One region of the Rhizobium anhuiense bv. trifolii genome, then DNA from elsewhere that is predicted to be linked to it. Evidence: riboswitches for the same ligand, from Rfam matches in the RefSeq annotation. Region 1 holds a riboswitch; the other holds the start of a gene.
The links. Region 1 has a riboswitch for cobalamin ahead of NE851_RS24755 (ABC transporter substrate-binding protein). Riboswitches for the same ligand answer to the same signal wherever they lie in the genome.

Region 1 (14,574 bases):
CCGCACTGGCCGGCACCGCCTTCGCCCAGCAGCCGCCGGCTCCGCCATCCGCCGCGACTCCGCCCGCAGCGGCTGAACCCGGCTCGCCGCCTCCGCCGCCGTCTCCGTCCGCTCCTGATGACGATGAGCAGATGACGGACCGGCCGGACGCGAGGCCGGGAGATCGCCCGGATTTCCGCTGGCATGGTCGGAGAGGCGATATGGGCTTCCGTGGCTTCCGCGGTCATCGCCCGCCACCGCTACCGCCATCGAAGGCAGCGCATTTCCGGATCGAGGATGGAAACACCCGGATCGATCTGAAATGCGCCGAGGACGAACCGATGAAGGCCTGCGCGGATCTGCTGCTGCAGGTGATGGACCGCCTGCAGGGGCAGGACTGATCATCCGCACTTGAGGCGGATGCCGCACGATAATGCAACCGTCCGCGTTTTCTCGCGGGCGGTTTAAGTTTGACGCGAACGCCGCCCCGCTCTTCGTCATGTCAGGCCTTGTGCCGAGGATCTGCGGCGCCGGATGCAGATGCTCGGGACAAGCCCAAGCATGACGGAAGAGCGGTTGGCGCGTCCTCTCGCAGGTGGTTTTGTGACTTTCTCGGAGGTGATGGCTCGATGTGGCAGACCGCCACCCCCATCTCAACAGCCTGCTATTGCATGACGCTCACGTTCAACACCATCTCCTTGATCTCCCCGTCTCCAACAGGGAACCTGACAACGAACCTGTCACTGCCGATGTAGCCTGGCTTTGATGTATAATAACCAGCAACGCCTCCCACCTTGACCGTCCGGCATTTTGCCAGTTTTCCCTTTGCTTCGTGGGGAAATATCGGTTCATGGACAATCTGGAGACGCCCATGCTTGGGCTGCTCGATGATATGCGTAGGCGGGTAATCGGCGAGGCTGCAATCGCTGTGGATACGCCAGACTTGGCCCGCTCTCGTCCTTTCACCACTGCGTACCGTTAATGATGCGGACTCGCGTCTGAAGCTGTCGGAGGTTGTCGTGCAGCTCGAAAGCGAAATCACCGCCGCTGCCAATATCGAATATGCAAAGATGCTTTTCACTTATAAACCCTCAACTTTTGCTTGAATGAATATTGGATTTTTCTTGAGAGTCAATCAGAGTGCAAAGCTTTGATTTGGCAGTTGTTCTGCTTGTAGACATTGGCGAGGTGCAATCTTGAAAAGACGGGTCGTGGCGTGGGTCTTCTTACTCGCGGGCGGCGCTGGGGTGCTTCCGGCCGGCACCAGTGATGCCGGCGGGGTCCCATTTTCCGCCAGCGGAAATGTTCCGGACTACAGGGCGTCGATGACCGTTCGAGAGGCCTATCATGAGCCGAAGGAATATTGGCGTTCGGTCGTCCATCACGATGGCTGGACCCGGGTCGAGGAGGTCATAAGCAATAGGACACGCATTGCCTATGGAAGCGCCCGCGATAACGTTTTGTTGTGGGCAACAAAGACCGGTGACGAGGACTTTACGGGGATCTTCATCGACAAGACCACGCCACGGGAAGCGAGGGACACCGGGGACGCGGACAATCAGGCTGGTGAAGCTTGCAAATGGTCGGAGATCACCCGCAAGGCCTCGCACAGTAGCACGTCCGAACCGCTCTGGCTCAGTTGCCTGTCAGGTGACGGCATTGAAATTGGCACAAGGGTATTGCTCAGTAGCAAGGAGCTCAAGGAGCCTATGACCGAAACGCAATTGGTCAAGCTCGAGCGAACACCTGTTGCCGATTCCGAAGTCCTGCCCCCGAAGAGGCTTTTCGACCCCGGGTTCTGGCTGAAGCCGCTCAGGTACTATCCGGACAGACCCGCCGCGCTCGTCGATTTTGAAGCCAGAATGGCGGGGATAGACTCAGACCTCAGAATATTCAGACATTATCCCTGGCAAGCTGAAGAGCGTCGCGGCAAGGACGGATCGGTGCGGTTCAAGGTTTGGAACGACCTCGAAAATCAGGGAATCAATGTCATTTACTCCAAGCGCGAATATAGTCTTCAAGCCTTCCGTTCACCGCTTGATCCCGCACGACCGTTCAATCAATTCGACGCTGAAACAGGCCATGCGGACATGAAACGTAGGGATAATCACCTTGGTGAATCCTGCGCCTGGTTCAACATGACGCCCGACGCGGCAGACGCGATCAGAATGGAATGTTTGACGCCGGATGGCGTGCCCCTGAAAGTGGAACTGCATTTCGGTATGGGGGACGGTGAATTCTACACCGCCGTCGAGGTCAAACGCCGTCCCGTCGACATCAACGAAATGCTCCCGCCGCGCGAATTGATAGAGCCGTCGGCATGGGGATTTACGGTTGACGACTGAAGGCGCCACTCCCTGCATCCATCGGACGCCGGCGCATTGAGGGACAAGGATGTTCGTGCTGTCGCATCGAACTCGGTGTCGTCGGCTCACCGCGTGACGCGGGCTGCCGACGTTGCGGAGTAGCGGTCGCCGTGGATCTCGATGCCTGAGAACACCGCGTCGATCTCAGCCAGTTCTTCCGATGTGAAGGTGATGTCGGCGGCGGCGATATTTTCTTCCAGCCGGTGCAGCTTGGTGGTGCCGGGAATGGGGACGATCCAGGGCTTGCGGGCCATCAGCCAGGCGATGGCGATCTGGGCCGCGGTCACCTTCCTGCGGCCGGCAATCGCCTCGATTGCATCGACCACCGGCTGGTTTGCCTTGCGGTTTTCGGCCGAAAGGCGCGGATTGGTCTTGCGGTGGTCGTTGCCGCCTTCGAAACTGGTGTTCTCATCCATCTTGCCGGTGAGGAAGCCACGGCCGAGCGGGCTATAGGGCACGAAGCCGATTCCGAGTTCTTCGAGGACGGGCAGGATTTCCGCTTCGGGGTTGCGCCACCATAACGAATATTCGCTTTGCAACACGGAGACCGGCTGCACGGCATGGGCGCGGCGGATAGAGCCGGCATCGGCTTCGGATAGGCCGAAATGCAGCACTTTACCGGCGCCGATCAGATCCTTCACCGTGCCTGCCACCTCTTCGATCGGTACTGCAGGGTCGACCCGATGCTGGTAGAAGATATCGATGCGATCGGTGCGAAGCCGCTTGAGGGCTTCTTCTGCGACCACACGGATGCGTTCCGGCCGGCTATCCAGGCCGACTTCCGGCCGGCCATCCTTGAAGCCGAATTTCGTCGCGATCACCACCTCATCACGGATCGGCGCCAGCGCCTCGCCGACAAGATCCTCGTTGGTGAACGGCCCGTAGGCCTCTGCCGTGTCGAAGAAACTCACGCCCCGCTCGTGCGCCGCCCGCAAGAGCGCAATGGCATCGCCGCGCTCCACCGCCGGCCCGCGATGGTAGTTCAGTCCCATGCAGCCGAAACCGATCGCCGATACATCAGGGCCTCTTTGGCCGAGCCTACGTTTGATCATGCGGATGTCCTCCTCAGGTTCGGTCGTAAGCTAAGGGCAAAGGCTGGTATCGATTAGCCGGTGATATCGGCATGGGCTTATGAGTTGGGTTCATAAATGCATGTCCGTTGGATCAGAGACGATCCTCGGAGGACGGCGCTACGCCGGCAGTCCCGCCATCCTGAGAGCCTCGATATAGCGTGCACGATCGTCGGGCCGCCGGAACGGTGGGAGCACGTCGGCGAGGTTGGAAAGCCGGAGCGCGGGATCCATCAGGCACAGGCGAGCGACCGTTTCCTGGGCTTGGCCAATCCGCCCGGCCATGGCCTGGCCCGCCGCCATCACGCGCATGGCGCTCGGGTAGTTCGGCTGGTGGCGTAGCGATTTTCCTGCCCAGGCTGTAGCGTCGTCATAGCGGCCGGCGCAAAAATGCGCGAGCCCGGTGTTGAACTGCCAGGCAAACAGGCGTGGATCCAAAGGGCTCAAGCGCATGGCAAGGGCGGCGTGTTCGACGGCCATATCAGGCTCGCCCAGGCACGCCTTCACCCAGCTGCTGACGCCGAGTGCTGCGGCGAGGTTCGGGTTGAGAAAGACCGCGCGATCGATACAGGCCGCGCTGCCGTCGAGGTCCCCGCCGACATAACCGATGACATATCCACCGTAGGAGAGCGTAACTGCATCGTCCCAGCCGAGTTCGACAGCTCTCCTCGCCAGTCGGGTGGCTTCGGCAGTTTCCTCTGCGGGATTGACCATCCAGCCGTTGCTCTTTCGTGTGGCGTAACACCGCGCCGCCCGGGCAAGGGCTATGGCGAATTCCGGGTCGCGCTCGATCGCCTTCATGAACAGCCGCAAGGCTTCGTCGACGACCGATCTGCTGGTGATGGTCCGGTCGAAGGCCGCCAGGCCGCGGAGATAGTAGTCGTAGGCGTCGAGGCTCTCGGTCGGCTTGCGTTTGGCACGCTCGATCTCAGCCTCCTCCACTTTCGGCGTTATGGCGCCGACGATGCTCGAGGCGACCTGATCCTGAAGATCGAAGACATTCGCCAGGGTTCCATCAAAACGATCGGCCCAAAGGTGCGCACCGGTCGAGGTGTCGATCAGCTGGCCTGCGATGCGCAGGCGGTCACCCGTCCGGCGCACGCTTCCTTCGACCACGTAGCGGACGTCTAACTCGCGCCCGACCTGCTTTATGTCGACCGCCTGACCTTTGTAGGTGAAGCTCGAATTCCGCGCGATGACGTAGAGGTGGCGGAATTGAGCAAGCGCGATGGTGATGTCCTCGACGATGCCGTCGGCGAAATATTCCTGCTCCGCGTCGCCGCTCAGATTCTGAAACGGCAATACGGCAACCGATGGCCGATCGTGATGTTTCGCCGGCGCTGAGATGGCCTGCGGCTGCGGTACGAGGTCGGGGCCAGGTGCGCTCCGCTGATATTCGGATCCCTGCCGCGATTGCAGCGAAGCAGCCAAGGAGGAGGTTTCTGCCTCGGGTTCTGCCTGAAGATGCTTCCTCAACAATGCCCGGCAGGCTTCGAACTGGCGCAGGGCGGCGTTTTCGTGACCCCTGAGAGTGTGTATCCGTATCAGTGCCCGATGGGCGCCCTCGATGGTCGGGTCCGCAGCCAATAGCCTTTCGGCGAGCCTTTCGCAGGCCGATTCTTCCCCGGAACCCGGCTCGGAGAATGCGAGGCTCAGTCGCTCCACGAGCTGCAGCGCCTTCCGTTGATATGTGCTCCGGTAGGGTCGAAACCACTCATCCAGCCCGTCCGGAATGGCTTCGCCTGCCAACACCTCGCCGCGATAGAGATCGGCGGCGAAGGCGAGATCGGCCGTCCGGCCCGCCTCGAGTTTACGGTCGAAGATCGAAATGTCGGTCTCTTCAGGACCTGTTATCAGCGCGATGGTCTCTTGATCCCCATCGATGTAGATGGTGGCATCCCCGCCGGCTGGAAACGATCGCCTGATATCGACGAGCGCTTGCCGGAGACTATTGCGAGCTTGATCACTGCCTCGTCCCGGCCAAAAGGCTTCGGAAAGCGGTTCCCTGCGATGACCGCGGTGGCCGGCGAGCACCAGGGCAGCAAAGAGAAGCGACGTTTTGCGCGTGGTGAAGCGGACCTGCCGGTGCTCCCGGGACGTCACTTCGAGGCCACCCAGCAACCTGATGCGCACAGACCGTCTCCCAGATTTCGACCGCCACCGCAGATTAACATCTCGGCAGACAGATTTAACACCGATTTAGCGGCGGCTTGTCGAAGTTTTCCCGCCCGTTCACGCTCAGCCGAACGGCGCGAAAACACCGGCGTGGCAGGCTCCCACTTGCAAATCTGAAAAATGGGAGACGGAAAAATGGCTCACATGGAAACGCATGCCGGCATCAGCGCGCCGAAAGGACAGTTGTTCGGGGCTAAGCCGAACGCCGTAGCAATCATCGTCGCCGCCCTGAGGACGTGGCGGCTGAGCGTCGTAAGACGGAAGGCAATGGCGGACCTGACGCCGGATCAACTGAGGGACATCGGCTATCCCCGGGATAAACTCGGCCATCCCCAGATCAATCGCCCTGTGATCGAGATCAAGGCAGGGCTGATGACGAAGTTGATGTCGATGCGCTAGTCGGAAAATTCCGCTGCGCGGATGCGTCGGCTGCAGGTCGATGGCATAAGGATCCAAAACGCAAGCGCGGATTCGATTTGCAGAAGGCGATCATTGATTCTTCCCAGGATGTAATGCAGGCCGATTTTCAACATGCACATCCCCGTCAATGATTGGCGGGGCTTTTGCTGTCCGGCGGGCAGGTGGCAGACGAGGTATGGGCGAGCCCGCGCCGTTGGGGCAAGGGCCGCTGATCTGGCATCCATCCTTCGCCAGCAGTCGTCTGTTTTTCCGCCGCGGCGATTTCGCCTATGATGGGATGATGGAACGATAGGGATGCACGGCATGATTGATCATATCACCATCGCAGTGAGTGACCTCGAGAAGAGCAAGCTGTTTTATGAACGTGCTCTCGCCCCCCTCGGCTATCGCCGTACCTTCGGGAAGGAGGGCGTGTTCTGGGCCTTCGATGTCGGCGGCAGTCTGTTCGAGATCCAGCACACCGACGACAAGCCGCCTCTGACGCGTGTGCACGTTGCCTTCCGGGTCCAAAGCAGGGCGGAGGTCGAGGCGTTTTATCGCGCCGCGCTTGAAGCCGGTGCGAGGGACAACGGCGCGCCCGGTCCGCGGCCGGAATATGAAGAGAACTATTATGCCTGCTTCGTTCTCGATCCCGACGGATACAATATCGAAGCGATGCTCAATCAGCCGGCGTCGCAAGGGTGAGGGGCAGGCTCCGCCCAAAGATTGCAATCGAGGGGAGGTGGGTATGTCAAGTTTCAGGAACGCCGTCGTCTCTTTACCCGGCAAGGAGCGCCTGGCGAGGACGCCCTTTGGCGCGAGGATCATCATTCATGCGACGGCCGCCGAGACCGGCGGCGCGTTCGGGATGTGGGAAACCTTCACACCGCCGGGTCATGGTCCGGCTCCCCACACGCATACGCGGGAGACGGAAGTCTTTCGGGTCATCCGGGGGCTCTATCGATTCCAATGCGGCGACGAAGCGTTCGACGCGCCTGTGGGAACCGTCGTCGTTCTGCCGCCACATGTCCCGCACAGCTGGCGAAACATAGGCGACGAACCCGGCCAGATGTTCGGCACGGTGACGCCAGGCGGCTGCGAGCAAATGTTCATCGATATCGAGGCTTGCAGTGCCGATACGCCTGAGAAAATCGCGGTGATCGAAGCGCGACTGGGGATCATCAACGACATTACGCTGGCGCTCGGATTGACAGGCCCGCAACCGCGCTGATCGATTATCTGGGTGTCGATCGAATCCAGTTCGGCCCTCGCCATCGCCCGCCACAACATGTCTCATTGGGGCGGCTCTTGGACTTGGGCGTCGGCCCTCTTGGGTCTCAGCTGACGGTTTCGATGACGGCGGCGAGATCGGCTGATGTGAATGGCTTGGTCAGCACCGGCCGGCCGGCAAAGGCGGGATCGATACCCGCTGGCCCATATCCGGTTGCGAAGGCGAAGGGGATACCGCGCTGCTGAAGGACCGCCGCCACCGGAAATGACTGATGCCCGGCGAGGTTTACATCGAGAACGACGAAATCGAGATTGCCATCGGCGGCAACCTCCAGCGCCGAGGGCAAACGCGCGGCGGTCGCCACGACCTCGTGACCGAGGTCCATCAGCATGTCCTCGATCATCATGGCGATGGTCATTTCATCTTCAACGACAAGTACACGCTTGGCCATGTCATTCGTTCCGGAGACGGTCTGCCGGAGCGTCGAGACGGAAGGAAAAACCCCGTTCGGCAAACGAAATCTCCACATTGCCTCCCGTCTCCGCGGCAAGGCCGCGCTGGATGAGGACCGTGCCGAACCCCTTCCGCTTCGGTTGTTCCACCGGCGGTCCGCCATGTTCGTCCCAGTCTATGCGGTAGCGTTGCGTTCCGTCGTCGATGATTTGAAGGGAGCATCTGACGCGGACGGCGCCGCCATCACTCGACCATGCGCCGTGGCGCACGGCATTTGTGCCGAGTTCATGAAAGGCCATGGTCAGCGCCAGCGCCGTCTTTGCGGAAACCCGGATATCGTCTCCGGTGAGCTCCCATCGCCCGCCATCCGGCCGATGCGGAACTGTCGCCTGGTCGAGCGTCTGTTTCAGGGACGCGCTGCTCCACAGTTCTCCCGTCAGCAGATCATTGGCACGGCCGAGCGACACCAGCCGCGCCGTGAAACTGTCCAGTGCACGCGGGATGTCGTCGGCATCCCGGAAGGTGCGGTACGCAAAAGCCTGCACCATCGCCAGATTGTTCTTAACGCGATGATTGAGCTCATGAACGACAAGTTCCAGCTGCTGCTGCTTGCGTCGCCGCTCGGTGATATCGGTCGCGGCCCCAAACCATTCGACGATGGCGCCTGCGTCGTTCAGGAGTGGAACAGCCCGTGACAACACCCACCCGGTGCTGCCGTCGGCCCGCCGGACGCGATGCTCGCATTCGAAAACACCCTTGCTTGATATCGCCTCGTCGATCACCGCCTGGATCGCCGGAATGTCCTCGGGAAACAAATAGGCCTCCTGCCAGGCGACAGTCGGATTGGCGGTGTCGGCAAGAACGTTGCGACCGTCGAGCTGCTGCATCTCCTTCCAGTCGGCGCTCATGCGATAGACGATATCGGTCGTGGCCGTAGTGAACGCCCTGAACCGCTCTTCGCTCTCGCGCAGCCGCCGCTGGGCAAGGACGCTTTTCGTCGTTTCGACGACGATCGCGATGACGCCCGCGGGTTTGCCACTTTCGTCGAGGACGGGCGAATAGTCGAGGTTCATCCAGGCAGGAGCCGGGCTGCCGTGGCGCAACAGCGTCAGTTCCTGGTTTTCGTAGGCGAGCGTTTTACCGGACAGCCCAACTTTCATGACATTGTCGTTGAAGTCGGCAATTTCGCTCCAGCCCTCGCGGATCTTGGAACCGAGAAGATCCGGATGGCGGCTGCCGGCGAAGACGGAATAGGCGTCGTTATAGATCATCACGCCGTCCTCGCCCCAGAGAAGAACGATCGGCACGGGTGAGAGCAGGAGCATGTTGGTGGCCGTCTTCAGACTTTGCGGCCAGAGATCGAGAGGACCGAGCGGCGTCTTGCTCCAGTCGCGGGTCTGGATCAGTCGGCCAATTTCCCCGCCACCGACAGGAAAGCGAGTTGTGAGTGGCTGAGGGGATTCGGAATCCAAGGCGCGCTCCCGATTTTGATGGTGCTTCTAATTAGCGCATCCTTTGATTTTTTCCACCCATGAGTGTTGCGGCTTCCTCATGCCAACCTTGTCCGAGCCGATCACACTCTAGGCCCGCGCCATCGCCCGCCACGTCGCCGGCGGGGTGGCGAAGGCGCGAGAGAAGGCGCGATTGAAGGCGGCTTCGGTGGCGTAGCCGGCGTCGTAGGCGATTGTTGCGATAGGCTGACCTGAGGTGGCGAGGGCGACACTTGCGAGGTAGAGCCGCCAGTCCCTGATATAGCGGATGGGCGAGGTCGAGAGCATCGCCTGGAAGCGGTCGGCGAGGGCGCTGCGCGACAGGCCGGAGGCTGAGGCGAGGTCCTCCAGCGACCAGTCGTGTCTGGGATCGTCGTGAATGAGGGAGAGACAGCGCGACAGCGCGGGGTCGGCAAGGGCTGCCAGCCAGCCGACCGAGCGCGGTTCGGCCATCATGATCTGATGGCGCAGGATCTCGATGAACACGATTTCAGTCAGCCGCGGCAGCATGGAAACTCCGCCGGCGCGCGGCCTGTCGACCTCCTCGATCATCTGGCGGATGGTGGCGCGCAACCAGTCGCCGTCATTGACGGCCCGTGTCCTGACATGGATCATTTTCGGCAGCGCCTGGCGCAGCGGCGCAAAGCTCAAGCCGTCCCATTGCAGATAGCCGCAGAGCAGCCGCACCCTTTGCGCCGCCTCGCCATAGCGCAGCACGGGAATCTCACGCCAGGGCTTCTGCGGCAGGTCGCGCGTCGGCAGCACCAGCATGCCGTCCCTTCCCGCGCCGAGCTGATGTCCGGTGCCGAAGGGGAAGACCAGCACGTCTCCGGCCTCCAGATCGGTCTCTTCCCCTTCCGTCTTCAGCCAGCAGCTGCCGGCCACGACGATGTGAAAAGGCATCGTGCCCGAAGCCTTGGCCGAGAGGTTTGCTAAGGCCGGCGCGGCATCCGTCTGCCAGTCGCCCGTCGGCATGAAGCAGAACTGCAGCGATCCCGACAGGCGGATCGTCGAAAGCAGCGCCGACAACACGTCGTCGCGCACGACACCCGCAACGCCTGGATTTTCGGACAAGGCTTCACGCATCCCGGCCAAATACGCGCCCCGCGCACCCTCCTATGGTGTTCTCGCTCACTCGTGGTGAGCGTTCATTTCAATTCACTGGGAGAATACTATGCAAACTCAAAGCGACAAACTGGTCGTGCTCATCACCAAGGGCATCGAATCCGAACTGTCCTCCGTCGCCTTCACCATTGCCAATGGCGGCATCACCGCCGGGCTGAAGGTCTCGGTGTTCCTCACCAGCACCGGGATCGATCTGGTGCGCAAGGGTGGCCAGCGCATGACACATGTGCCGCCGCTTGATCCGCTGTCGATGCTGATCGAGAATTTCCAGCAGCGCGGCGGCACGATCTGGGCCTGCCCGCCCTGCGTGACCTCGCGCGGTTACACGCAGGAGGACATGCTCGACGGTGTCGTCATCGTCGGCGCCAGCGCCATGCATGCCGAGATCAAGGAGGGCGCTGCGACGCTGTCGTTTTGACCGGAGGAGCCGGGCCGGGCGGAAGTATGAGGAGCCTCTCCCGCCGGTTTCGTCAGGCTTTGCGGGCCGGCGGCAAGCTCGGGGATGCGACAAGTGGTCTATTCTTGCGCTCGGCAATATACTTGTGAGATTGTGTCGATATACATGCGATAATGCCTGATGAGGGCAGCGCGGGGGCTTCGATGACATCCGTGAGGGTCAATGAGCTGATATCGGTGACGGGGCAGCCCGGCGCCGCGGACTTTGGTGCTTTCGCGGCAGACGGCTTTGCCGCCGTCATCAATGCCCGGCCGGATGGCGAGGAGCCGGGGCAACCCGGTAATGCAGCGGAGAAGGCTTCAGCCGCCGCCGCCGGGATCGCCTACAGCTTCGTGCCGGTGAAGGGGGCCGAGATTACCGAGGCCGATATCCGCGCCTTTCAGGCGGCGATAGCTGAGGCGAAGGGGCCGGTCGTCGCCCATTGCAAGAGCGGCACACGGGCGCTGACGCTTTATGCGCTGGGCGAGGCGCTGGACGGGCGGATGAAGTCCGGGGATGTCGAGGCCTTTGGTCAAGGCCTCGGCTTCGATCTTGCCGGCGCGCGGCGCTGGCTGGAGAAGCGGGCAGGGCAGGTACCTCATGTGAAGGCCTTCTTCGAGCCCCGCACCTGCAGTGTGCAATATGTCGTTTCCGACCCGGCGACGAAACGCTGCGCCATCATTGACCCGGTGCTCGATTTCGACGAGATGTCGGGGGCGACGGGCACGGCCAATGCCGACGCCATCCTCGCCCATATCGAGAGCGAAGGGCTGACGGTCGAGTGGATCCTCGACACGCATCCGCATGCCGATCATTTCTCCGCTGCGTATTACCTCAAGGGAAAGACCGGTGCGCCGACGGCGATCGGCGCCCATGTCACCGACGTGCAGGCGCTCTGGAAGGAGATCTACAATTGGCCGGCGCTCGCGACCGACGGCTCGCAATGGGACCGGCTGTGTGCCGATGGCGAGACGTTCGAGATCGGCACGCTCAAGGCCCGCGTGATGTTTTCGCCCGGGCACACCCTCGCCTCGATCACCTATGTAATCGGCGACGCCGCCTTCGTGCACGATACGGTGTTCACGCCGGATTCCGGCACCGCCCGCACGGATTTCCCGGGCGGCAGCGCCAGCGCCCTCTGGCACACGATCCAGGCGATCCTGTCGCTGCCCGAGGAGACCCGGCTGTTTTCCGGCCACGACTATCAGCCGGGTGGCCGCCACCCGCGCTGGGAAAGCACGGTTGCCGCCCAGAAGCGCGCCAATCCGCATATATCGGGCATCGACGAGGCCGGCTTTGTGGCGCTGCGCCAGGCGCGCGACCGCACGCTGCCGAAGCCGAAGCTGATGCTGCACGCGCTGCAGGTCAATATCCGCGGCGGGCGGCTGCCCGAGCCGGAGGAGAACGGCCGGCGGTATCTGAAGATTCCGCTGGATGCGTTGTGAGGGGGCGGCCCTGGCAACCGCCGCATCGTTCAAAGCGCGTTTCCTATAGCAGCCCCGGCGAAGTCATCCCCACCAATAGCAGCCGGCACCCATGTTCCCCAACTGCTTCATAGGCAAGGCAGTTTATCGTAAGGAAGCGCCTTTCGCCGCAATATCAACCGACCGCCACCGGCAGTTTGCGCACCGAACGGCGGCGCGCAGCCATGCGCGCGATATATTTATCCGCCGGTGGCGCGGCGCCCTCTGAATAATCATTGACGGCGCGCGGGCAGGCGACGTAACTGGGGGAGACGGTTCCCTGAAGATGACTCCAAGGGGATTAATAGGGAACACGGTGAGGACGACCCAGTAGGGACCGAGACCGTGGCTGCCCCCGCAACTGTAAGCGGATTGTCGATCTCGGGGTTGATCGCGGAGCGATCATGCCCTTGGCCTAAAGGCTACGCCACTGCGGATATCGCGGGAAGGCGGATGAAAGACGGATATCCGCAAGCCAGGAGACCTGCCGTCAATCGCGATCCAATCAACCGGGCGGGGATGCCCGGACAAGGAACAGACATGATTGACCTTCTGAACCTTCGCCTGATATCGGCATGCATCCGTCTCGATTGGGCCTCCCGCGGCTAGTCTACGCGTCGGCGTGACTTCAGCGTTGCGTATATGCGCGCGGCGCGGCCGTGCCTGTTTTCCCATCATCGAGGTTTTCATGCGTCAATTTCTCGCCATCATGACATTTGCCTTCGGGCTGGCCGGCCTTGCGGCACCAAGCTTGGCCGCGACCCAATATCCCCTGACCGTCAGCAATTGCGGCCAGCAGGTGACGTTCCAGAAGGCGCCCGCCAGGATAGTTTCGATCGGCCAGGGCATGACTGAAATTCTGTTCTCGCTCGGCCTTGCCGACAAGATCGCCGGAACCGCAGTCTGGGTTGGCCCCGTCCTGCCGCAATATGCCGAGGCCAACAGCAAGATCAAACGCCTCGCCGACAACGATCCGAGCTTCGAATCCGTCGTCGGGCAGGAGCCCGACCTCGTGGCGGCCGAGTTCGAATGGCATGTCGGCGCGCAGGGCTCCGTCGGCAAGCGGGAGCAGTTCAAGGATCTCGGGATCAATACCTTTCTCGCGCCGGCCGATTGCGTCGCCAAGGTCAACACCGATGGCGGCGACGGTGTGCGTGGGGAGCTGTTCACGATGGATCTGATCTACCGGGAAATCGCCGAACTCTCGGAGATCTTCGACGTCAAGGAGCGCGGCGACACGCTGATTTCCACGCTGAGGAAGCGCGAGGCGGATGCCGTGGCGTCGATATCGGGCGCAACGGGCAAGAACCTACCGGTCGTCTTCTGGTTCTCCAGCAAGGAGGTCAACGGCGACGCCTTCATCGCCGGCAAGAACAGCGCGCCTGCCTATATCCTCAAGACGATCGGCGCGAAGAACGTCGTGACAACCGAAGAGGAATGGCCGCTGGTCGGCTGGGAAACCATCGCCCAGGCGAACCCGGCGGTGATCGTGCTGGCGACGATGGATCGCCGCCGTTATGCGGCCGACGATCCCAAGGTCAAGCTCGACTTTCTCGAGAACGACCCTGTGACCAGGGAACTCGATGCCGTCAGGAACAGGCACTTCGTGATGATGGATGCGCAATCGATGAATCCAACGATCCGTACGATCGACGGCGTCGAGACATTGGCGAAGGGCATCAAGTCCTTCGGCCTGGCACAGTGAAGACAGTATCGCTCAGGCGGCAGGGATGGTGGGCGCTCGCCGCGCTCACCATTGCCGCGCTTCTCCTTCTTGGACTGATGATCAGTCTCGCCGTTTCCATCGGCGAGATTGCCATCCCGCTTGCGACGACGGCTGAGGCGGTTTCGAACCGCCTGTTCGGAACCGATTTCGAGCTCAGCCGCATCCACCAGGGCATCGTCTGGGATTATCGGCTGAGCCGCGCCCTCGTCGCGGCCAGCGCCGGCGCGTCGCTCTCGCTCTGCGGCGCCATCCTGCAGGCGCTGCTGCGCAATCCGCTGGCCGAACCCTATGTGCTCGGCATCTCCGCCGGCGCCTCGACGGGAGCGGTCTGCGTGATGATTCTCGGCTTCGGCTACGGTATTCTCGGCCTGTCGAGCGGGGCCTTCATCGGCGCAGTCATGGCCTTTTTGCTGGTCGGCTTCCTGGCGACGGGTGCGGGGGGAACCGGCGAACGCATCATACTGTGTGGCGTCGCCGGTTCGCAGCTCTTCAACGCGCTCACCTCCTACATCGTGACGACATCGGCGAATGCCGAGCAGGCGCGCGGCATCCTGTTCTGGCTTCTGGGGTCGCTCAGCGGCGTACGCTGGCCGGATGTCTACCTTTCGGTGCCGATCGCGCTTGCCGGCTTCATCGTCTGCATGGCCCATGTGCGGGCGCT
Region 2 (14,574 bases), 480 kb from region 1:
CTGGCGGCGGACGGAGCATGGCTTGCCCATGTTCTGAGGCCTGACAACCAGGCGGCTCCCGACGACACGGCGCTGTTGCAGGAATTGATCGAACTCACCAAAGGCTGACAAAGAACAGATTGTCACCGGCCGAGGACATCAGTCGTCGAGCATTCGGATCATTTTGCCGCCGCGCGTAAAGCGAACGCGCGGCGCAGGCTCAATGCCTTGATGTCGCGCCATTCCCGTCAGGCAGCCCGTACGGCCGCCGTGGGTTTGACGTTCTGGTTCATCCGGAACAGATTGTTCGGATCGTAACGCCGCTTGATTTCGGCAAGGCGGCTGTAATTGGCACCGTAAGCGCTTTCGACCCGATCGGTCTCGTCCTCCGGCATAAAGTTGACATAGGCGGTGCCAACCGAATGCGGCTTGGTTGCCTCGAAGAGTTCCCGCGCCCAACCGACGCAATTTCCGTCCATTCCCGTTTCCCGCCAGCGGGCATGCACATTCATGACGAAATGCGAGCTGCGCTGCGGAAATGCGGTGGCCTCTGTGGGCACGCGGCCGGCAGCACCGCCGACATGGCCGATGAAGATCTCGCATTCCGGTCCGGGCAGCTTGCGCACGGCCTTGAGCAGCACGTCGATTGCCGCATCCGATAGGGCGGCGAAATCCTGGCTCTTCCAGTAATTGCGCGCACCGGGCGTCAGCAGCGGGTCGAATGCCTGCTGCCAGCCGGTGAACGGCACCGGGCCGACGACGTCGGCAATCGGCTTTCCGATCGCGCGCAATCTCGCCGCAGCCTTCTCTCCCGCCGCAATGTCTCCGCAATAGCACATGGCGAGCACCACGATCTCCTTGCCGTGCCATTCGGTGGGAATGAACGGCAGCGGCGGCGCCTGGCGCATCACCACCCAGCAGGTCAGTTCGTCGGGTGCTTCTTCCAGTGCCTGCCGGTACTCCTTAAGCACCTTTTCCGCATCGGCGAAGGGATGCACGACGAGGCCGGCCAGCACCTCTGTGTTGAGCGGGTTGAGCTTGAACTCGAAGGAGGTGACGACGCCGAAATTGCCGCCGCCGCCGCGCAGCGCCCAGAACAGGTCAGGTTTCTCAGTCTCGCTCGCCTTGACCAGCTCACCGTCGGCCGTCACCACATCGACCGAAAGCAGATTGTCGAGCGTTAGCCCGAATTTGCGGGTCAGCCAGCCGAAGCCGCCGCCGAGCGTCAGGCCGGCGATGCCGGTGGTGGAATTGATCCCGGTCGGCAGTACCAGCCCGAAGGCCAGCGTTTCCTTGTCGACATCGGCAAGCGTCGCCCCCGGCTCGATCCTGGCGCGCTTGGTCTCAGGATCGACCCGCACCGACTTCATCGCCGACAGGTCGATGACGATACCACCCTCGCAGACGGCGTTGCCGGCAATGCCGTGCCCGCCGCCACGCACTGAAACGAGCAGATTATTGTCGCGTGCAAACCGCACAGCCCGCACGACATCGGCTGCACCGGCGCAACGCGCGATAAGCCCGGGCCGGCGATCGATCATCGCATTCCAGATCGCCCGCGCATCGTTGTAATCCATATCCTTGCTGGTCAGCAGACTGCCGCGAAATCCGGCGGCAAAGGCATCGATGGCTACGTCATTGACCATCGTCTGACCCCTTTGCAGAGTCGTCAGGTTCAAATTGTCCATGATTTCCTCCATGCGACCGGCGCCCCGCACCGTCGCGGCCGGCATCCTGCGCCTGTTGAGGTCGTCAAACAAGTTTTCCAAAAGGATTAGCTAACCAGGGCCGCCGCTTGGCCCCACGGCACGCTCATCACGAAAACTTTTCCCATCCCCCATTTCCATACTGTCGCCCGTATCCGATTGATGTATGGAGGGAACTCCCAAAAAGACGTGCACGGAGGCGGCAATGGATCACCCGGATAAATCCAAGACGGAAAAGAACCTGACGAGCGGCGATCTCGACGAACAGGCGCTTTTCTTCCACCGCTATCCCCGTCCGGGCAAGTTGGAGATCCAGGCGACCAAGCCACTCGGCAACCAGCGCGACCTGGCGCTCGCCTATTCGCCGGGTGTTGCCGCGCCCTGCCTCGCCATCCGCGACAATCCCGAAATGGCGGCCGAATACACCTCGCGCGCCAATCTCGTCGCCGTCATCTCCAACGGCACCGCCGTGCTCGGCCTCGGCAATATCGGCCCGCTCGCCTCCAAGCCGGTTATGGAGGGCAAGGCCGTACTCTTCAAGAAATTCGCCGGCATCGACGTCTTCGATATCGAGATCGATGCCGCAAGCGTCGAGCAGATGGTCTCGACCGTCTCCTCGCTGGAACCGACCTTCGGCGGCATCAACCTCGAAGATATCAAGGCGCCGGAATGTTTCGAGGTCGAGCGGCGCCTGCGCGAGAAGATGAAGATCCCCGTCTTCCACGACGATCAGCACGGCACGGCGATCATCGTCGCCGCCGCGATTCTGAACGGGCTGGAACTCGCCGGCAAGAACATCGCCGACATCAAAATCGTCGCCTCCGGCGCGGGTGCTGCCGCCCTTGCCTGCCTCAACCTGCTTGTCATTCTCGGGGCGAAGCGCGAAAACATCTGGGTCCACGATCTCGAAGGCCTCGTCTACGAGGGCCGCACCGAGCTGATGGACGAATGGAAATCCGTCTATGCCCAGAAGAGCGACACGCGCACGCTGGCCGAAAATATCGGCGGCGCCGACGTCTTCCTCGGCCTGTCCGCCGCCGGCGTCCTGAAGCCGGAGCTGCTGGCGCAGATGGCCGACAAGCCGCTGATCATGGCGCTCGCCAACCCGACGCCGGAGATCATGCCGGATCTCGCCCGCGCCGCCCGCCCCGATGCGATGATCTGCACCGGCCGCTCGGATTTCGCCAACCAGGTCAACAACGTCCTCTGCTTCCCCTATATCTTCCGCGGCGCGCTCGATTGCGGCGCCGAGACGATCAATGAGGAAATGAAGATGGCGGCGGTGCGCGCCATCGCCGCGCTTGCCCGGGAAGAGCCGTCCGACGTCGCCGCCCGTGCTTATTCCGGTGAGACCCCGGTCTTCGGTCCGGATTACCTCATCCCCTCGCCCTTCGATCCGCGCCTCATCCTGCGCATCGCGCCGGCGGTCGCCAAGGCAGCAGAACAGAGCGGCGTGGCGCGTCGCCCGATCCAGGATTTCGACGCCTATCTCGACCAGCTGAACCGCTTCGTCTTCCGCTCCGGCTTCGTCATGAAGCCGATCTTCACCGCCGCCAAGGCTGCAGAGCGCAAGCGCGTCATCTTCTCCGAAGGCGAGGACGAACGCGTGCTGCGCGCCGCCCAGGTGCTGCTCGAGGAAGGCCTCGCCGAACCGATCCTGATCGGCCGCCCGCAGGTCATCGAGACGCGCCTCAAACGCTATGGCCTGCGCATCCGCCCGCTGCAGGATTTCGAGGTGATCAATCCGGAAGACGATCCGCGCTTCCGTGAATATGTCGATCTCTATTTCTCGCTCGTCGGCCGTCGCGGCGTCATTCCCGAAGCCGCCCGCACCATCGTGCGCACCAACACCACCGTCATCGGCGCGCTGGCGCTGCGGCGCGGTGAAGCCGATGCGCTGATCTGCGGCCTCGAAGGCCGTTACGAGAAGCATCTGCGCGACGTCCGCCTGATCATCGGCAAGCGCAAGGATGTCCGTGATTTCTCCGCACTCAGCCTGATGATCTCGCAGCGCGGCGCCACCTTCTTCACCGACACCTACGTCACCTTCAATCCGACCGCCGAGGAGGTTGCCGAGGCGACGGTGCTGGCGGCCGAGGAAATCCGCCGTTTCGGCATCACCCCGCGCGCCGCCCTCGTCTCGCACTCCAACTTCGGCTCGCGCGAATCCGAAAGCGCCACGAAAATGCGCAGCGCTCTGCAGCTCGTGCGCGACGCCGCTCCCGATCTCGAAGTCGACGGCGAGATGCACGGCGAAAGCGCCATCACCGAAGCGCTGCGCAAGCGCGTCATGCCGGACACGACCTTGCACGACGAAGCGAACCTCCTGGTCTTCCCGAACCTCGATGCCGCCAACATCACGCTTGGTGTCGTCAAGTCGATGACCGACGGCCTGCATGTCGGACCGATCCTGCTCGGCACGGCCCTGCCCGCCCACATCCTTGCCCCTTCGGTCACCTCCCGCGGCGTCGTCAACATGGCGGCACTTGCCGTCGTCGAAGCATCGCAGCCGGCCTAAGCCGGCTCCTCATTTCGTCATGCTTAGGCTGGTCTTGGGCATCTGCAACCGGTTGATATAAAACAGCTATCGGGCGCCTTGTAACGAAAGGCGCCCTTTATCCGCAAGCGCATCCGCGCGTTCGTTGCCGGCGATGCCGAAATGGCCTTTGCACCAGGCAATTGCCACCAGACCGTTTTGGGACAGCTGAAGGTCAACCGCTTTCCAGAGTTCCGCATTGGCGATCGTTCGGCTTCGGCCATTGCCATTCGGGCTGCTTTTCTTCCAGCCATTATTCTTCCAGATATGCCGCCGGCTGTTGCAGCCTTTGACGACGTAGACGGAATCCGACCAGATGGTCGCAGGTTCGCCTGTTGTTTGGTTATTGATCCATATTGCCGCCTCGAGGACGGCGGCCAATTCCATCGAATTATTGGCGGAATCTTCGACGCCGCCGAAGCCCGAGGCGATCTCCACGGCATCGCGATAGGCGACAAAAGCCCAGCCCCCATGCCCGGAACCGGGTTCGTAGCAACCGTCGACGAAGAGGTGGAGGCGATGTTGGCCTTCCGATATTCCGACTGTTGTTGCAGGGAAGTGAAGCTTGTTGGAAATGCTCGTCATTTTCTCCGCTATTTGCCTTCGCTGCGCCAGCGCAATTTTGCGACTGCCTGCTCGCCCCGAAGCGGACATTCGAACTGTATCTCTGCGTTGTGTCAACCATTGACGATGGTGGCGGCAACAGTGCCCGCTCCGACCGAGAACTGTAGGGCAATGTGGATCATGGACAATGAATCTGCCCCGACCTCCCCTTACGGAAGATTACCCGCGTCTGCTGGATAAGATCGCGAAAATGCGCTAGGATTTTCTCCAAGCTCATTAAGAGAAACGCCTTAAGAGACAATGCGCGGCGATCGAGGCCGCAATCGACCGATCGACTTTTTGCTCACCCCGGACGACGCCGTGAAACGCCGAAACCTGTCTCTTGCCCTCCTCCTTGCCTTCGCAGCGCCCGCCGCCGCGCAGACGAGCGCGGTCTGCGAGGACCTGCGCGGCCGTCTCGCCGATCTGCCGCGATCGATCGGCAATAGCAACGGCCGGGAGGCGCGCCAATATGCCAGCGCCATGGCCGAGCAGAACCTCGAGCTGCGCAAGGTTCGCAACGAGCTGCGCAACAATGGCTGCACCTCGGGCAGCATGGTCGTGATCGGCGGCGAGAATGCCGATTATTGCGGTGAACTCTCGCAGTCCGAAGCCCGCATGATCGACAATATCCAATATCTCCAGGACCGCCGTAACGAGCTGGCCGGCCAGAGCGGCGATGATGGGACGCGCCGTGAACTGATCGCCGCGCTCGATCTCAATGGCTGCAACAGCGAAAACTTCTATGCCCCGAGCGATCGCAGCGCCGCCGACCCCGCCCCGAGCATCGAGGAGCAGGCGATGCGCACCGATACCTTCATTCCGCTCGGCGGCGGTGAAGAGGTCGATCCGCGCTACGGCCTGCCGCGGGCCGAAATGCTCTCGCCGGTCAGCACCATGTGCGTGCGCACCTGCGACGGCGGCTTCTTCCCGATCAGCTCGAACGCCACTTCGGTCGATTTCGGCCGCGACGCCCAGACGTGCGCCAAGATGTGCCCGGGTATCGAGACAGAGCTGTTCTATCGTGACGTGACGAGCACCGAAGCCTCGAACATGATCTCGGTCGCAACGGGCACGCCCTACAGCGCCATGAAAAACGCCTTTGCCTACAAGAACCGCACGCCGGGGGAAAAGTCCTCCTGCGCCTGCAATCTCACCGCCTACTACGATGAGATGCGCGGCAAGCAGCCGTCAAGCGAACCGCCGCAACAAGGTTCGATCACCACCATCCGCACCAATCCCACGGCGAAGGATGCTGCCGCAGCCCCACCGCAACCATCCGTCCCGGAGCGCCCCTACGATCCCGTGCAGAACAAGGTCCGCCAGGTCGGCCCGCAATTTCTTGCCGGTGATCAAGGCTCGATCGACCTCGCCAATCCGGCAACGCCGGGGCCGCAGCCTCAACAGCAGTGATTGCTACGGGTCGTTGCGTCCCCACCCGTCATGGAAGACGAGCTCTTGGAGCGGCAGGCGCTGCCGCCAGCCTTTGACGGAGAGTTCCGGCTCGTCATAAAGCCGATCGACGAAACCGGCACAGAGCCAGGCGACCACCTCGATATGCTCGGGTATGCCGAGAATGCTTTTCAGATCGCCTTCGCGAAAAATGCTGACCCAGCCGATGCCGACCCCTTCCGCCCGCGCCGCAAGCCAGAGATTCTGGATGGCGCAGACTGTGGAATAGCTATCCATCCTGGGATTGTGGGTGCGCCCCAGCACCACGCTGCCGCTGCGGGTGGGGTCGCAGGTCACGCATATGCCGAGCGGTGCCTCGGTGATGCCTTCGAGCTTGAGGGAGCGGTATGCCTGTCGCCGCTCGCCGGTAAACATCAGCGCCGCCTCCTCATTGGCCTTCACAAAGGCGTCCTGGACGCGCGCCCGGACCGCGGCACTTTTCACCAGAATGAAATTCCACGGCTGCATGAAGCCGACGGAGGGCGCATGATGGGCGGCCGTCAGCAGCCGCTCCACAACATCGTCAGGCAAGGGATCGGGCAGGAACTGGCTGCGAACGTCGCGCCGCGTCTTGATCGCGTGATAGACGGCCTCGCGCTCGGCCAAGGAAAAACCGGACGCCGCCGAAAGGGCATCCTCATCAAAGGGTCGCATCGTCAAATCCCCAACAACGCAACCGCCCGCCGTCCGCGCGGATCGGTCAATCTTGCCAGGCCGGTCTTCTGACTCGGCGTCATCCGTCTGCCGCAGCCTTCCCGGCGAGAAGCCAGTGGCGAGATGAAGCGGCAAGCGTCGGCCTTACAGCGTTGGGCACGTTCCGGCCTTGCACCGGATTCCCGATTCTCCCGCGTTGATGGCGGGCACCTGACGGCGCATCTATTTCAGGAAAGCGCGGCGACGGCAAGCCGGCCCGAGGACGCAGTCGGGAACCACGTTGAGCCACGCACCCTCCCGCGTCGGTTTGAAGCGGCTCGACAAAGCTCCTTCATCCATAGTTTCTATGGCCTTATCACCACCGAAGGCGTATGGACGATACAGTCCCTCGCAGCATCCCGGTTGCCCGTGCCCCGCCTCACGCCCATGATCCTTGCGGTCGCCCTGTTCATGGAACAGATGGATTCGACCGTGATCGCCACCAGCCTGCCGGCGATCGCAGCCGATATCGGCACCTCGCCGATCGCGCTGAAGCTCGCCGTTACCAGCTATCTCGTGGCACTGGCGATCTTCATCCCGATCAGCGGCTGGATGTCCGATCGGTTCGGTGCGCGCAACATCTTCCGCATGGCGATCTTCGTCTTCATGATCGGCTCGGTCGCCTGCGCTTTCTCCAACTCGATCACGGCCTTTGTCATCTCGCGGCTGATCCAGGGCGCCGGCGGCTCGATGATGACGCCTGTCAGCCGCTTGCTTTTGGTCCGGGGAACGCCGCGCCACGAACTCGTCGACGCCATGGCCTGGCTCACCATTCCCGCCTTGATCGGCCCGATCATGGGGCCGCCGATCGGCGGTTTCCTCACCACCTATCTCACCTGGCACTGGATCTTCTGGATCAACGTCCCGATCGGCGTGCTCGGCATCATCCTCGTCACCCGTTTCCTGCCGGCGGTCGAGCCGCGCAGCCCGCGGCCGATGGATTTCCCGGGCTTCTTCCTCTGCGGCCTCGGCTTCTCCGGATTCGTCTTCGGCGTCTCGGTGATCAGCCTGCCGGCCGTGCCCGTCATCTACGGTTATGTCACGGTTGCGATCGGCATCCTTGCCGGTCTCATCTACCTCCTGCATGCCCGCCGCGCACCCTATCCGCTTCTCGATCCGAAGATGTTCCGCTACCCGATGTTCCGGGCGGCGATCCTTGGCGCCTCGAATTTCCGCATGGGGCTCGGCGCGCTGCCCTTCCTGATGCCGCTGATGCTGCAGCTCGGCTTCGGCCTGACGCCGCTGCAATCGGGCTCGGTCACCTTCGTCAGCGCACTCGGCTCCATGGGCTCGAAATTCGCCGCCTCGCGCACCTTCAATGCCTTCGGCTTCCGCACCGTCATATCAATCACCACCTTGCTGGCGGCGATCTTCCTCGGCATCAACGGCCTGTTCACCGCCGAAACCCCGCTTTTCCTGATCATGGCCTGCCTGCTGATCGGCGGCCTGTTCCGCTCCATGGCTTTCTCGGGCGTCAACGCCATGGCCTTCGGCGATGTCGACGCCGCCGACAGCAGCCAGGCAACCGCGATCAATGCCGTTGCCCAGCGTATCTCCATGGCAATGGGTGTGGCGATCGCCGGCGGCATCCTCGAAATTTCGAGCAGCTTCCAGGGCGGCCGGCTGCTGGTCTCGGATTTCCACGTCGCCTTCTTCAGCGTCTCGGCGATTTCGGCGCTCGCCTGCATCACCTTCCTGCGGCTGCCGCGCGATGCCGGCGCGGAACTGACGACGCGCCGCCGCAAACACCGGCAGACGGAGCCCGAAGAGGCGATCGCGGAAAACAGCTGATCGCGGCAGATCACCAGCGGGCGTGATAGCGAAATCACACGCGTGTGCTCCGGCATCCCTTTCTACTTTATGATTTATTCACACATCAAATACACACTGCGTTTGCGCGTTTTGGGTCGCTATCAGGACATGGGCATGAGCGCTCGTGATGTGACCGTCAGCGTGGATGCCCGTATTGATACGCCGGTCGGGAACATGTCCGACTGAGCCGCAATTCTAGGCCCCCGCGGAATGTTCCAATTTTTGAAAACGATGCCTCTGACAGCCAAGCTGGCGGCGATTATCGTGGCCGTCAATCTGTGCGGCATTTCCGCCTTTGCTACCTACACATGGATGTACGAAACCCGAGCGCTGATCGACGGCGCCAAGGCGAACTGGTCCAAGGATGCGGAGCAGTTTGCCTCTCTGGCGGCGGGCGGCGTGAAATGGGGCAAGGCGAATGCCGTTCGAGAGGCTTATTCGCTCTACCGCGACGATCCCTCGCTCGATCTCGTGCAGTTTGCCGCATTCAATGCGGAGGCTGTCGCCGTCGACACCTGGACACGTGACGGCATCAACGGTCTGCCCGCAGCGGCCGATCTGGCGAAGGGCCTGAGTGCAAAGCCGGAAAAGACGACCATCAATGACGGCGGGTTATCTGCCGGCGTGGTGACGATCACCGCACCCCTCCCGCTGGATAAGTCAGGCAAGGTCACCGGTTATATCGTCACCAACTGGTCCGTCGAAAAAATCGCTTCTGAAGTCAAGCAGAAGGTTCTCGTTTCGCTGCTCACGCAGTCCGCGATCACCGCCTTGGCCGTCATCGCCTTCCTTCTTGCCATGCGCAGCCTCGTTGGCCGGCCCATCCGGATCATCAGCGAACGGATCAGCGCCTTGCAGAAAGGCGACCTGGCCTCTCCCGTCACCTACAAGGAAAATGGCGACGAGATCGGCTTCCTGGCGCGTGCGTTGGAAGTTTTCCGCCACGAGGCGATTGCGAAGGTCGAAAGGGAGCAGGCCGCTGCCGAGCAGAGCGCTTCGCTCGATGCCGAACGGGCGCGCAACGCATTGTTCACGGAAGAGGCCAGCAACACGCAGCGGCTGGTCATGACCGCTCTCGCAAATGCATTGGAAAAGCTCGCCGCAGGCGACTTCTCCGTACACCTGGCCGATCTCGGTCCGGAATTCGATAAGTTGCGGCAGGATTTCAACAACATGGTCGAGGCCGTCGCCGCCGCACTGACGGAGATCAAGGCCGCCTCCGTGGCGGTTGAAGGCGGCTCGAGCGAGCTTGCCTCCTCCGCAGATCAACTCGCCAAGCGGACCGAGCAACAGGCGGCATCATTGGAACAGACCGCTGCCGCATTGGATGAGATGACCACCACCGTCCGAACATCGTCGCAGCGCGCCGAAAATACCGGGAAGCTGGTCGAGGAGACGAAGCGCAGCGCTCACGTCTCGGCGACGGTGGTGCGTGATGCCATCGGCGCGATGGACCGTATTCAGACCTCGTCGAGCCAGATCGGCCGCATTATCGGCGTCATCGACGAAATCGCCTTCCAGACGAACCTGCTGGCGCTGAACGCCGGCGTCGAGGCGGCGCGTGCGGGCGAAGCCGGCAAGGGTTTTGCGGTTGTCGCGCAGGAGGTGCGTGAACTCGCCCAGCGGTCGGCAAATGCCGCCAAAGAAATCAAGAACCTGATCAATGTGTCCGGCCAAGAGGTTGCCGCAGGCGTCGGGCTGGTGAACGAAACCGGCGACGCTCTCCTGAAGATCGAGGAGCAGATCAACCGCATCAGCGACAGTATCGCCTCCATCGTCCAGTCCTATCGCGAACAGGCGACCGGTCTGCAGGAAATCAATGGCGCGATCAACCAGATGGATCAGGCGACGCAACAGAATGCAGCAATGGTCGAGGAAACCAATGCGGCCTGCCAGGAACTGCTGTCGCAGGGACGCCAACTGCAGGACTCGGCCGGCAGATTCGTCGTCGGCGCGGCCGCGGCCAGCCAGACCAAACCCGTTCAACCCGCCCGCCAATCTCGTCCCGAACCCCGAGCCTACGTGCAGCGTCATGCAGGCAATGCCGCCGTTGCCGCCGCTCCCGGTGCCTGGGAAGAGTTCTGACGCCGCCTTCGTCCGATAAGCCTTAGTTCTCAGCAACCTATAATCAGGAAGGAAACAGTTATGAAGAAACTCGTGCCCGCATTTCTTTTGGCCTGCACCGCATTTGCCGTGCCCATGGACGTATCCATGGCTGAGGATGCGAAGCTTGCCCCGATCTTCGACTACGTGAAGAGCGACGTAACGCCCTGGCTGAACGACCCCGCGATCATCGAGGCTGTCAAGGCGCAGGACGCCGCCAACGCCAACCTGAGTGCAGCCGATATCGACGCCCTCGACAAGAAGTGGCGCGCCGAAGTCGATGGTTCCGACCACTCGATGATCGACGGCGTGCTCAACAATGCGCTGTCGAAATTCCTTCAGGCGAAGAAGGAGGCCTCCGGCGGCAAGATCACCGAGATCTTCGTCATGGATGCAAAGGGCCTGAATGTCGGCCAGAGCGACGTCACGTCAGATTACTGGCAGGGCGACGAAGGCAAGTTCCAGAAGTCCTTCGGCGCCGGCAAGGATGCCGTCTTCGTCGATGAGATCGAAAAGGATGAATCGACCCAGACGCTGCAGTCGCAGGCAAGCGTGACGATTTCAGACGACAAGGGAACACCGATCGGCGCCATCACCGTCGGCGTGAACGTCGACGCCCTCTAATCTCAAAGACCCAGCACGCCGCACGAGTGAGATCGAGTGCGGCGTGCTGCCTGCCTCCCGTGCGTGTCGCTCCCGCAAGACCAGTTACTCTCCCAAGGAACGCAGGTTTTAGGCAGAAAAATCTACGTGACAACGCGCGGCCTTGGCGCTAAACACGCCGCATGTCGATCACGTCAATCAACGCCTCGCGATTTTATTGGTACCGCTACTCACAGCGGATGCGGGTCTATGCGTAACTGAATTCGACGCGACGACAACCCGAACAGCCGCTAGTCTACCTGGCGGCTTTTTTGTTCCGCACGGTATGACCAAACAGGAGCCATACCGTGTCTGATGCCATTGATGATCTTCGTATCCTCGAGATCACGCCCCTCACCAAACCCGCCGATATCCTCGCGGAAATTCACCGCGATGCTGCCGTCACCGACACCGTGACCAGCAACCGTGATGCCATCCACAAGATTCTCCGGGGCGAGGATGATCGCCTGATCGCCGTCATCGGCCCCTGCTCCATCCATGACCCGGTTGCCGCCAGGGAGTACGCCGCGCGGCTGGAGGAACAGCGGCGGCGCTTTGCCGGTGATCTCGAGATCGTCATGCGCGTCTATTTCGAAAAGCCCCGTACGACCGTCGGCTGGAAGGGTCTGATAAACGACCCGCACCTCGACGGCAGCTACCGCATCGAGGAAGGGTTGAGGATTGCGCGACGCCTGCTGCTCGATATCAATGCCATGGGTCTTCCGGCCGGCGTCGAATTCCTCGACACGATTACGCCGCAATACATCGCCGACCTCGTCAGCTGGGGCGCGATCGGCGCGCGCACGACCGAAAGCCAGATCCACCGGCAGCTTGCCTCCGGCCTCTCCTGCCCGATCGGCTTCAAGAACGGCACCGACGGCGGAGCGCGCGTGGCGCTCGACGCGATCCTCGCCGCCTCGCAACCGCACCACTTCCCGGCCGTGACGAAGGACGGACAGGCAGCGATCGCTTCTACGACGGGCAATGAGGACTGCCACATCATCCTGCGCGGCGGCAAGCGGCCCAACTATGAGGCGGCCGACGTCGAAGCTGTCACCGCCGAAGCCGTCAAGCTCGGCGTGGCCCCGCGCATCCTCATCGATGCCAGCCATGCCAACAGCAGCAAGGATCCGATGAACCAGCCGCGCGTCGTCAAATCCGTCGCCGCACAGATCGCTGCCGGAAACCGCCACATCAAGGGCATGATGATCGAAAGCAACCTCGTCGCAGGCCGCCAGGATCTCGTGCCCGGCAAGCCGCTGGTCTACGGTCAGTCGATCACCGATGGCTGCATCGATTGGGATATGTCGGTCGCGGTGCTCGAAGACCTGGCGAAATCGGCACGCGATCGTCGCAAGGCAGCGGCCGCCTAACCCACCGGAAAGTACCGGACATAGGCGAATTCCTCGCCATCAGGAGACCAGCAGGGCACGTTGATCGTGCCCTGCCCGCCGAAAAGCTCGAACAACGTCTTCAGATTGCCGCCATCCATGTCCATCAGCCGCAGCCGTACATCGAGATCGCGCGGATGGTCGAACACCGAAGGGTCGTAGGACAGGATCAGCACCTTGTCGTTCTTAGGCGACGGATGGGCGAACCAGTTACCCTGATTGTCCGATGTCACCTGGTGGAGACCCGTGCCATCGGGATGGATGCGCCAGATCTGCATCAGCCCGGTACGGCTGGAATTGAAATAGATCCATTGCCCATCGGCCGAATAGTCCGGTCCGTCGTTGCGGCCCTCGCCATGCGTCAACCGCGTCTCGGCGCCACCGTCGACGGAAATCGTGTAGATATCGAAGACGTCGTCGCGGATGCCGCAATAGGCAAGCTGACGACCATCCGGCGACCAGCCGTGCCAGTAGGATGGCAGATTTTGCGTGACGAGCCGCGGCGTGCCGCCTTCGATCGGCAGGATGTAGATCGCCGACTTGCCGAATTCGGTCTTGTCGGAGATGACGATCTCGGTGCCGTCGGGCGAAATGCCATGATCATTGTTGCAGTTGACGGCAAAGCCGGTATCGACCTTAACCACCTCGCCGCCATCGAGCGGCAGCCGGTAGAGCAGTCCGTCGCCGTTCAGCAGCAGGTAGGAACCGTCGGGCGAGAAGTTCGGCGCCTCCACCAGTCTGTCCGTCTGCCAGACCTCACGGGCCCTGCCGGTCCTGACATTGTAGATCTCAACCGAGCTGCGCATGTTTCCTCCCGAAAAACGTGATGACGTCAGTAATCTCGATTGCGCCAGCGATCTCGATTGCGCCAGCAATCTCGATTGCGCCAGCGATCTCGATTGCGTCAGCGGTCCCTGAAACGATTGGTGATGGGATAGCGCCGGTCGCGGCCGAAATTCTTCTTGGTGATCTTGACGCCAGGCGCCGATTGCCGGCGCTTGTATTCGGCGAGATAGAGCAAGTGCTCGACCCGGTGGACGGTCGCCACGTCATGGCCGCGCGCGACGATCTCTTCGACCGCCATCTCCTTCTCCACCAGGCATTCGAGAATATCGTCGAGCACGGGATAGGGCGGCAGCGAATCCTGGTCTTTCTGATCAGGACGCAGTTCGGCCGACGGCGCCTTGTCGATGATATTCTGCGGAATCACCTCGCCCGACGGTCCCAGCGCACCCGGTGGCACGTTTTCGTTGCGCCAGCGGGAAATCGCATAGACCTGCATCTTGTAGAGGTCCTTGATCGGATTGAAGCCGCCGTTCATGTCGCCGTAGAGTGTGGCGTAGCCGACCGACATTTCCGACTTATTACCAGTCGTCACCACCATCGAGCCAAACTTGTTGGAGATCGCCATCAGGATGACGCCGCGCGCCCGGCTCTGCAGGTTCTCCTCGGTGATGCCGCTGTCCGTGCCTTCGAAAAGGCTGGCGAGAGCGCTGCTGAAGCCCGTCACCGGCTGCTCGATCGGCACGATATCGTAGCGGCAGCCGAGCGCCCTGGCGCAGTCGGCCGCATCCTTCAGCGAATCCTCGGAAGTATAGCGATAGGGCAGCATGACGGTGCGCACCCGTTCTTCGCCGAGCGCATCGACGGCAATCGC

Region 2: another riboswitch for cobalamin. It lies ahead of bluB (5,6-dimethylbenzimidazole synthase); the one in region 1 lies ahead of NE851_RS24755 (ABC transporter substrate-binding protein).

The regions. Positions count from the first base shown of each region.
Region 1 is NZ_CP098803.1:3,241,080-3,255,653, reverse strand. Features, by position in the region: gene NE851_RS24820 (hypothetical protein) at 1-380, shown strand, start outside; gene NE851_RS24810 (hypothetical protein) at 1,176-2,324, shown strand; gene NE851_RS24805 (aldo/keto reductase) at 2,411-3,397, opposite strand; gene NE851_RS24800 (BTAD domain-containing putative transcriptional regulator) at 3,536-5,548, opposite strand; gene NE851_RS24795 (hypothetical protein) at 5,726-5,989, shown strand; gene NE851_RS24790 (VOC family protein) at 6,314-6,694, shown strand; gene NE851_RS24785 (cupin domain-containing protein) at 6,738-7,220, shown strand; gene NE851_RS24780 (response regulator) at 7,327-7,671, opposite strand; gene NE851_RS24775 (sensor histidine kinase) at 7,673-9,145, opposite strand; gene NE851_RS24770 (AraC family transcriptional regulator) at 9,254-10,249, opposite strand; gene NE851_RS24765 (DsrE family protein) at 10,338-10,706, shown strand; gene blh (bifunctional sulfur transferase/dioxygenase Blh) at 10,889-12,169, shown strand; cobalamin riboswitch at 12,444-12,693, shown strand; gene NE851_RS24755 (ABC transporter substrate-binding protein) at 12,876-13,892, shown strand; gene NE851_RS24750 (FecCD family ABC transporter permease) at 13,889-14,574, shown strand, end outside.
Region 2 is NZ_CP098803.1:2,757,274-2,771,847, forward strand. Features, by position in the region: gene NE851_RS22320 (TetR/AcrR family transcriptional regulator) at 1-108, shown strand, start outside; gene NE851_RS22325 (FAD-binding oxidoreductase) at 228-1,667, opposite strand; gene NE851_RS22330 (NADP-dependent malic enzyme) at 1,891-4,203, shown strand; gene NE851_RS22335 (ribonuclease H family protein) at 4,270-4,806, opposite strand; gene NE851_RS22340 (DUF2865 domain-containing protein) at 5,146-6,237, shown strand; gene bluB (5,6-dimethylbenzimidazole synthase) at 6,241-6,930, opposite strand; cobalamin riboswitch at 6,972-7,159, opposite strand; gene NE851_RS22350 (MFS transporter) at 7,357-8,760, shown strand; gene NE851_RS22355 (methyl-accepting chemotaxis protein) at 8,992-10,866, shown strand; gene NE851_RS22360 (hypothetical protein) at 10,927-11,508, shown strand; gene NE851_RS22365 (3-deoxy-7-phosphoheptulonate synthase) at 11,835-12,899, shown strand; gene NE851_RS22370 (TolB family protein) at 12,896-13,723, opposite strand; gene NE851_RS22375 (NAD+ synthase) at 13,822-14,574, opposite strand, start outside.